DNA from 2 places in the Dellaglioa carnosa genome. Region 2 is predicted to be linked to the other one. Evidence: riboswitches for the same ligand, from Rfam matches in the RefSeq annotation. Region 2 holds a riboswitch; the other holds the start of a gene.
What was found. A riboswitch is a leader RNA that binds a small molecule or an ion and turns the genes downstream of it on or off. The one in region 2 is predicted to bind thiamine pyrophosphate.

Region 1 (4,221 bases), on a different contig from region 2:
AATAAAGCAATAACTGAATTACAAAACGAAGGTTATCTTAAAAAGCTGAATCATAAATGGTTCGGTGAGGATACAACTGTTCGGAATAATTAAACCCGGAGGAACCAAATGACATACGTAAACATTGGTGTGCTACTTATTTTTGTATTAAACTTGCTAGCGGCAATTATGACTGTATTTAGAGAAAGACGGGATATTGCTGCGACATGGGCATGGCTTCTCGTTTTAATTGGTGTACCCATATTTGGATTTTTAATTTATCTTTTTTTTGGTAAGAAGATTTCTAGGGAAAAGATTTTTGATATTAAAACGCAAGATCGTATGGGCGTCGATCAATTAGTTAGCCAACAAAAAAAAGAATGGGCCAGAGGCGAGTTAACAACAAGTGGTGAGTTTACCGATGATGTAAATGAAATCATGCACATGTTTCTAGAAATAGAAAAATCGATCTTGACAAAAAAGAACGACGTGCAAATATTCACTGATGGACATGATAAATTTAACTCTTTATTTGACGATATTCGAAAAGCTAAGCATCATGTTCACGTTGAATATTATACGTTTGAGGACGGACGTATAGGTAACGAATTGCTGACATTGCTCGAAACTAAAGTTAGCGAGGGACTTGAAGTTAGAATTATTTATGATGCCTTGGGATCAAAAGGAACAACCAGAAAATTTTTTAAACGATTCGAACAATTAGGTGGTAAGGCGGAAGCGTTCTTTGGATCACATTTTTCATTTTCAGATCTCCGATTAAACTTTAGAGATCATAGGAAAATTGTCGTTATTGATGGCGAAATTGGGTACATTGGTGGATTTAACGTAGGGGATCAATACTTAGGCGAGAGTGAAAAATTTGGTCACTGGCGAGATACACATATTCGTATCTTTGGAAACTCAGTTGGTTCATTACAAAGTCGATTTATTATGGATTGGAATGCAACTGCAGGAAATAACCAGATTAACTATCAGTCAGATTATTTCCCTCAGACAGAATCTAAGGGTAACGTCAATATGCAAATTGTATCGAGTGGTCCTGATTCGGAAATTGAACAAATAAAAAAGGGCTATATCAAATTAATTAACTCCGCAAAAAAATATATTTATATACAAACGCCATATCTTATTCCCGATGATTCCGTGATGGAAGCCTTAGACATCGCCGTATCATCAGGTGTGCAAGTAAGAATTATGATTCCGTCAATGCCAGATCATGCTTTTGTTTATCGCGCCACGCAATATTATGCGAAAGACTTAACTAATATTGGAGCAGAACTTTACCAATATAATGATGGGTTCTTACACGCTAAAACGGTTGTGATAGATGATATGGTTGCATCTGTTGGGTCTGCTAATTTTGATTTTAGAAGCTTTAAGTTAAACTTTGAAGCGAATGCATTTATCTATGACACGGCAGTTGCGGTTTCGCTCAAAAATATCTTTGAAGCTGACATGAAACAAAGTGATTTATTAACGAAAAAGTATTTTCACGATCAATCTCATTGGTTAAAGTTTAAACAACAATTTTCAAGACTTCTTTCACCTATACTATAGCAATTGAAAACGCTTGACGTTTCTTTGGTTATATGCGATATTAGTCGGTGGAGACCAACACAAAGGGGAGCCGATATCTGGCTGAGAGTGAAGAAATTCAGACCCTTGGAACCTGTTTGTTAATGCAAACGTAGGAATTGTGTGTAGAAGCTTAACACCTTCTTTGTGCTTGGTTTACTAAGTCAAAGGAGGTTTTTTTGTTGGAAAGAAAAAAATTATTAATTTTGTTAGAAGGGGTCGTTATGGCCGCTTTAGCAATGGCGCTATCATTTGTACCTAACCCACCGAACGTGGATATTGCATTGGGTATTTTGCCCATTGTCGTGTATAGCTTAAGACGTGGGTTGAAAATGGGGTTAATTATTGGATTGCTTTATGGTATCTTGCCGATACTAATTGGAACGGCTTATGTTTTAACGCCGGTTCAAGCTATTCTAGAATATCCCGTTGCCAATGTTGTATTGGGCTTTTCTGGCCTGTTCTCTGGGCACTTTTTGAATCAGTTACGTTCTAAAAATACGCATGGTGCTATCCAATCATTGACATTGGCAATTCTACTGGCCGTCTTCTTGAAATATCTTGCTCATTTCATGGCTGGTATCATATTTTGGTCGAAGTATGTTCAGTGGGGACTTTCACCGGTCGTTTACTCCGCTGTCATTAATGGTGGTAGCATGCTTATCAATATGATTATTGCTACATTAATTCTTACTATTATGCTTAAAAAAAATTCAGGAATTTTTCTTGCTGAATAAAATATATAAATTAAGACGGCTGATTCTAGCCGTTTTTTTGTATAAAAAAAGAGCCACACCCAGTCGGGATATGACTCTTTAAATTAAGCGATTGACATAACTGCGGTTAAAACAACGCCACCGATTGTTACGAGAATCATTAACCATACAACAACCATTGTAATCTTTTGGAATGTAGATTTCTGTTTTTTCATATTTTATCCAACCTCTCAAATCTAATAGTGTAACTATAACTTTTTTAATAACGATATGTCAACTTAAAAGTAGTCATTTTTCTTTAAATAATAGGCAGTTAATAAACAGATAATTAAGGTTAACAATTGTAGCCACCAGAATGAAAAGGGCATATTTACTCCGGGAAGTGGAACGTTCATACCATACATTCCACCAATAATAGTTGGAATGGTTAAAATAATAGTCATGGATGTTAAAACTTTCATAATAATATTTAGATTATTTGAGATGACCGATGAAACCATCTCTCCATAATTATCTAAAATTTTAGTTTGAATCATTGTCATGGTCTCTGCTTGTTGATTTTCAATTAATACATCCGTCAATAAGTCATCAATCTTTTTTTGCTTAAAATGTTCATTGGAATCAGCCATGGATTGTAGAACTGGATTATTTTTCTTCAGTGCGGCATCAAAATAGACCAGACTTTTTTGCATGGACATCATTTGGTAGTACTGCTCATTTTTGGTCGCCTTAGCAAGAGATTTTTCTAAATTTTCAGTTTCTTGAATGATTGTATTTAGTGCAAATACAAAATTTTGTGATAAATACCAAAGTAATTTTAATGTAAATTGATCGGGTGTAGTTGTTTTAATTTTATGAACTGGGCTGTCTGAGATAAATTCATTGATAAAGTCAGGAGTACTATTTGACACAGTAATAATCGCATCTCCTGCTAAAATGATTGAAAAGGGGAAAGTTTGGTATTCAAGGTAACCCAATGAGTTCCTAATTCGATGGGGATATTGCATTAAGACTAAATCAGGGACAGTATTTTGAGACAAACCTTCAGTTCTTGAGTTTTCTTGATCATCCAGTACGGCAGTTATGTAATCCCTAGGGATGGCATATTTAGCGACAAGTTCATCGACTTCATCTGCGGAGGGCCCTGTGACATTAATCCAACATAAATCACCATATTCAGTTATTTTTTCAATTTTTCCGGATTCAGTTGACGCGTAATATTCTATCAAATTTTAAAACTCCTTTATTCGTATATCATGATACCCAGTATACCAAATTTTTTAAGCTTTCGTTAATTCAGACATCTAGTTGTTAAGATTAGTTCAAATACGCTATAATGATAAACATAACTGTAAGCAAAATTGAAATTTATTGTAGAAACATCTATAATATAAGACATTGATTTTATGGAAATGAGGGATGAAAATTATGTGTGGATTTGCAGGCGTATTGAGTAACAGACAAAAAAATACAGACAATGATTACGATAAAATTGTTCATAATATGACGAAGATGCTCGTTCATCGTGGACCTGATGATTCAGGTTATTTTAATGATGATGATATCACAATGGGTTTTAGAAGATTAAGTATAATTGATTTAGAAGGTGGGCACCAACCTCTTTCATATGAAAATGAACGGTATTGGTTAACGTTTAATGGTGAAATTTATAATTACATCGAATTACGTGAATCGTTAATTGCTGATGGTTACGAATTTAAAACAGATTCTGATTCAGAAGTAATTCTTGGTATGTATGCTAAATATGGCGCAGAAGCGGTTAAACAATTCCGAGGTATGTTCGGGTTTGTTATTTGGGATACACAAGAAAAGACGCTTTTTGCTGCACGTGATCAGTTTGGAATTAAACCATTCTATTATGCTACGGCTGATGATCAATTCTATTATGGGTCTGAAAGTAAGGCAATCT
Region 2 (4,221 bases):
TAGCCAGTAATTGAGAAAGTCCCGCAATTCCGAGTGGGGCAGTGGCATCTGGTTTAGAACTTGTAGGAAAAACGGGGCCACTGCCAACATAATCAACAGCTAATAATTGATTTGCTACATTAATTTGATCAAGCGTCTGGCAAGAGAGTCCAATACTTAATTGACCTGCTGCTTGTTGAATGACATCTGTAATTCGTTGATCTGTTTGACCAACGTGAATACCGTCTGCATGAATGTCGAGTGCTAGAGAAAGGTCATCGTCAATGAAAAAGGGGACATTGTATGCTGCACATAAATTTTGACAGCCGATTGCAAGCGCCTTTTTCTGCGTTTTATTTAACGGTTTTAATGGATTTTTTTCTCTGAATTGAAAGCAAGAAATACCGGCTTTTAATGCTTTTTCTAATATAGGTAATAATTGATTGTCAGGAACGTCTTGTGTCCCTGCAATAAAGTAACTTGCTAACCACGCTTGATTAAAGTTTTGCATTTTTTGCGACCTTTCGATATGCCCAATGGTTTAAGGGTCCATGACCGTGGCCAACAATAATGCCATCGGTAATTGTTGCTTCAACATATTTTTTGGCTGTTATAATAGCCGTTTCAACATCCACACCCTTGGCTAACTCAGCGGCAATACATGCTGATAGCGTATCTCCGGTACCATGAGTTCGGATTGTATCAATGCGTTTCGAAGATAACCAAAATGAATGGCCATTTTCTAGTAAGACAAAGTCACTCGCAGTGTCTGCAGAGGCCTGATGACCACCTTTAATAATGACATTTTTTGCACCTAACGCCTTAATTTTTTGGCCGGCCATGATCATATCTTCTTTGGAGTTAATTGTTAGATCCGTGAGTACTTCAGCTTCAGGAATATTTGGCGTCACTACTGTAGCCAGTGGAATCAAATTTTCTTTAATTGTGATAACGGCATCTTCGGTCAGAAGCGTTGCTCCACCTTTTGCGACCATGACGGGATCAACAATCAACGGACCAAAGTCGTACTTTTTTAGATTCTCTACGACAATAGAAACGTGCTCTGAATCGGCTAGCATCCCTGTTTTGCACGCTTTAATAGCTAAATCATCTGCAATTGATGTGAATTGTTCATTAATAATCTTGGCCGGTAGTGGGACGCTATCTTGCACACCTAATGTATTTTGTGCCGTAATTGCAACAAGAACAGTAGCAGCGTACACATGGCGTTCTTGCATTGTTTTCAAATCAGCTTGCATACCAGCGCCACCGCTGCTATCTGATCCAGCAATTGAAAGTGCTTGTGGGAAATCAGTCATTATATTTAGTCCTCCATAGTTATTTGGTCGGCAATTTCTTTTGTTGTCACCAAATGTAATTTGTCTAGTAAGGCGACAATAAAGCTACCTGGCTTTTCATCTACCAATTCATTTGCGACGATTTCACCAGTTGTCGCAAAAATAAGACAAGCCATTCTCGCTGCTTCAAAGTAGTTATTTTTAGAAACTGCTGCAAATGCGGCAATAAAACTTGAAAGCATGTCACCTGAACCCACGTGAATCTGGAAAAGGGGCGTGCCGTGAGTCACCGTTGTGTCATGCGTTCCATCAGAGATATAATCGGTTGGACCGCTCAAAACAACCGTACAGTTGTAACGTTGCGCGACTTTTTTTGCGACTTCTGCCAAATCAGCGGACCCATCACCAGCATCAATTCCTTTGGCCTGCCATTTGATACCGGCAAGTGCGGCTATCTCACCAGCATTACCACGAATAAAGTCAAAATGGATATGGTCTAATAAATTAGTGACCACTTTTTGGCGGTAAGGCATTGCCACAGCAACGGGATCTAGTACAAGCGGGATATTTAAGTCGTTGGCAAGTTGACCGACTTTTTCAATGTAGGGAAGCTCATTACTTCTGAATGAGCCCATATTAATTGCGGCACCGGAAGAAATCTGAAGCATTTCGCTCGCTTCTTCAATTGCGCTGGGCATAATGGGCGAAGCACCAATTGAGTTAAGCCCGTTGGCAACGTCTTGAACAGTGATGTAATTTGAAATATTAAATATAACCGGATTTTCTGAACGGATTCTATCGAGTAATTCTAATTGCATGGTTTCTCCTCTTAAGTACACAAAAACCCCACTCCTTAACAAAAAAATCGTAGAGTGGGGTCCTTCTTCACACTTTCCTACGCAAGTTTTGACTTACAGGTTCGAAGGGATTAAGCCGCAAAAGCTTATCTCAGTTCTTCTAAAGAACACCCCTAGTGTACTTATATTAAATTTTTAGTTTACAAGAAAAGAATAGGCTTTCATTGCTTGAATGTCAACAAATAACAAAAAAGAAGCGAGTCTATTCAAGAGCTAGACTTGCTTCTTCCCAATTGCTTTCTGCAGTTTCAATTGCAATTTGAACGGTTTGTAAATCAGTTTGAAGTTCTTGAAGTTTATCAGCATTACTGAAAATATCAGGCTGTGACATTTTTTCTTCAAGTTTCGTTTTCTGAGTTTCCAAAGCGGTCAGTTCGGTCTCCAAACGATCAATTTCACGTGTTAACTTGCGTTGTTCTTTTTGAGTCTCTTTATTTTGTTGGTAATTAGTTGTGACTTTGGCTTCAGGAAGTGCAGTCGTTGAAGCAAGTTCAAGGGCTAGTTTTTCAGCTTCAATTGCTTCCAGTTCTTCTTTTTTATCCACGTAGTAATCGTAATCGCCCATGTAGTAAGTTGAACCCTCTCTAGAGACTTCAATAATACTTTCGGCTACTTTATTAATAAAATAACGATCATGTGAAACGAGTAAGACTGTTCCGTCAAAGTTATTAATCGCTTTTTCGAGAACTTCTTTACTATCAATATCCAAATGGTTAGTTGGTTCATCAAAAATCAAGAAATTATCTTTGTTCATTGCAAGCTTTGTTAAGGCTAAACGTGCTTTTTCACCACCACTCAGGTTAGAAACGCGTTTCAAAACGTCATCCCCGGAAAACAAGAAACTGCCTAGTAATGAACGAATATCTGTTTCGGGAGTTGAGGGATGGTCATTCCACAATTCGTCTAAAACAATATTTTTATCCGTTAATTGGTTTTGTTCCTGATCATAGTAACCGATATGAACGTTAGTACCAAGAAAAGCTTCACCACGAATAAAGGGGATTTGGCCTAAGACGCTCTTAAGTAGGGTAGATTTACCAACACCGTTTGGTCCAACAATAGCTTGAACCTGATGTTTATGTAAGTCGATCGAAACGGGTTCAGATAATACTTGATTATCATAACCAACGGCTGCATTAGAGACGGTTAAAACAATATTGCCACTCTCATCTGCGGATTTGAAACTGAAACGCGGTGCTTTTTCATCGCCTTCAGGACGGCCTACTTTATCCATTTTTTCAAGTTGTTTACGGCGACTTTGTGCTCGCTTAGTTGTTGAGGCACGCACAATATTTTTATTAACAAAGTCTTCAAGTTTTTCAATTTTATCTTGTTGTTTTTCAAAAACTTTCCATTCTTGTTTCAAATTTGCTTCTTTTTTAACAATGAACTGTGAGTAGTTACCGTTGTAATGTGTGGTTTCATTGTGGCTCATATCGTAAACCTCTGTGACAATTTTATCTAGGAAGTAGCGATCATGAGAAACAATGAGAAGGGCGCCTGTATAGGTTTTTAAATAACCTTCTAACCAAGTTAACGTTTCGATATCCAAGTGGTTAGTGGGTTCATCTAAAATAAGTAAATCGCGTTTTTCTAAAAGTAGTTTGGCTAAGGCAAGACGTGTTTTTTGACCACCGGAAAGGGTTCTGATGTCGCGTCCAAAATCCTCTTCAAAAAATCTAAAACCATGTAAAACGGAACGGATTTCAGATTCATAACCGTAACCGTTTTGTTCACTAAAATCATGTGAAAGTTGGTCGTACGTTGTTAATAGTTTTTCGAATTTTTCCGAATCTTCTGCATTTTTCGGGTCGGCAATTTGTGCTTCAAGCGTATGAATTTGAACTTCCATTTTCTTTAAGTAGTCAAAAACGTGACTCATTTCTTCCCAGACTGAGCGTTCTGAAGAAACGGTTGTTGTTTGGGCCAAGTAACCAATAGTCATCCCTTTATGTTTAATGATTTGACCGGCATCAGTCACTTCTTGATCAATAATCATTTTAATTAACGTAGATTTTCCGGCGCCGTTTCGACCCACTAAAGCGATCCTGGCGTCATCCTTGATATCCATATTGGCATTTTCAAAT

Region 1: it holds a riboswitch for thiamine pyrophosphate, as region 2 does, so the genes downstream of both, thiT (energy-coupled thiamine transporter ThiT) here and thiM (hydroxyethylthiazole kinase) in region 2, are expected to answer to the same signal.

What each region holds. Positions count from the first base shown of each region.
Region 1 is NZ_JANXLI010000001.1:233,154-237,374, forward strand. Features, by position in the region: gene N0K80_RS01120 (amino acid ABC transporter substrate-binding protein) at 1-93, shown strand, start outside; gene cls (cardiolipin synthase) at 109-1,557, shown strand; TPP riboswitch at 1,611-1,711, shown strand; gene thiT (energy-coupled thiamine transporter ThiT) at 1,758-2,312, shown strand; gene N0K80_RS01135 (DUF4044 domain-containing protein) at 2,396-2,506, opposite strand; gene N0K80_RS01140 (magnesium transporter CorA family protein) at 2,570-3,520, opposite strand; gene asnB (asparagine synthase (glutamine-hydrolyzing)) at 3,720-4,221, shown strand, end outside.
Region 2 is NZ_JANXLI010000005.1:20,306-24,526, reverse strand. Features, by position in the region: gene thiE (thiamine phosphate synthase) at 1-490, opposite strand, end outside; gene thiD (bifunctional hydroxymethylpyrimidine kinase/phosphomethylpyrimidine kinase) at 477-1,301, opposite strand; gene thiM (hydroxyethylthiazole kinase) at 1,304-2,095, opposite strand; TPP riboswitch at 2,153-2,259, opposite strand; gene N0K80_RS06120 (ABC-F family ATP-binding cassette domain-containing protein) at 2,337-4,221, opposite strand, start outside.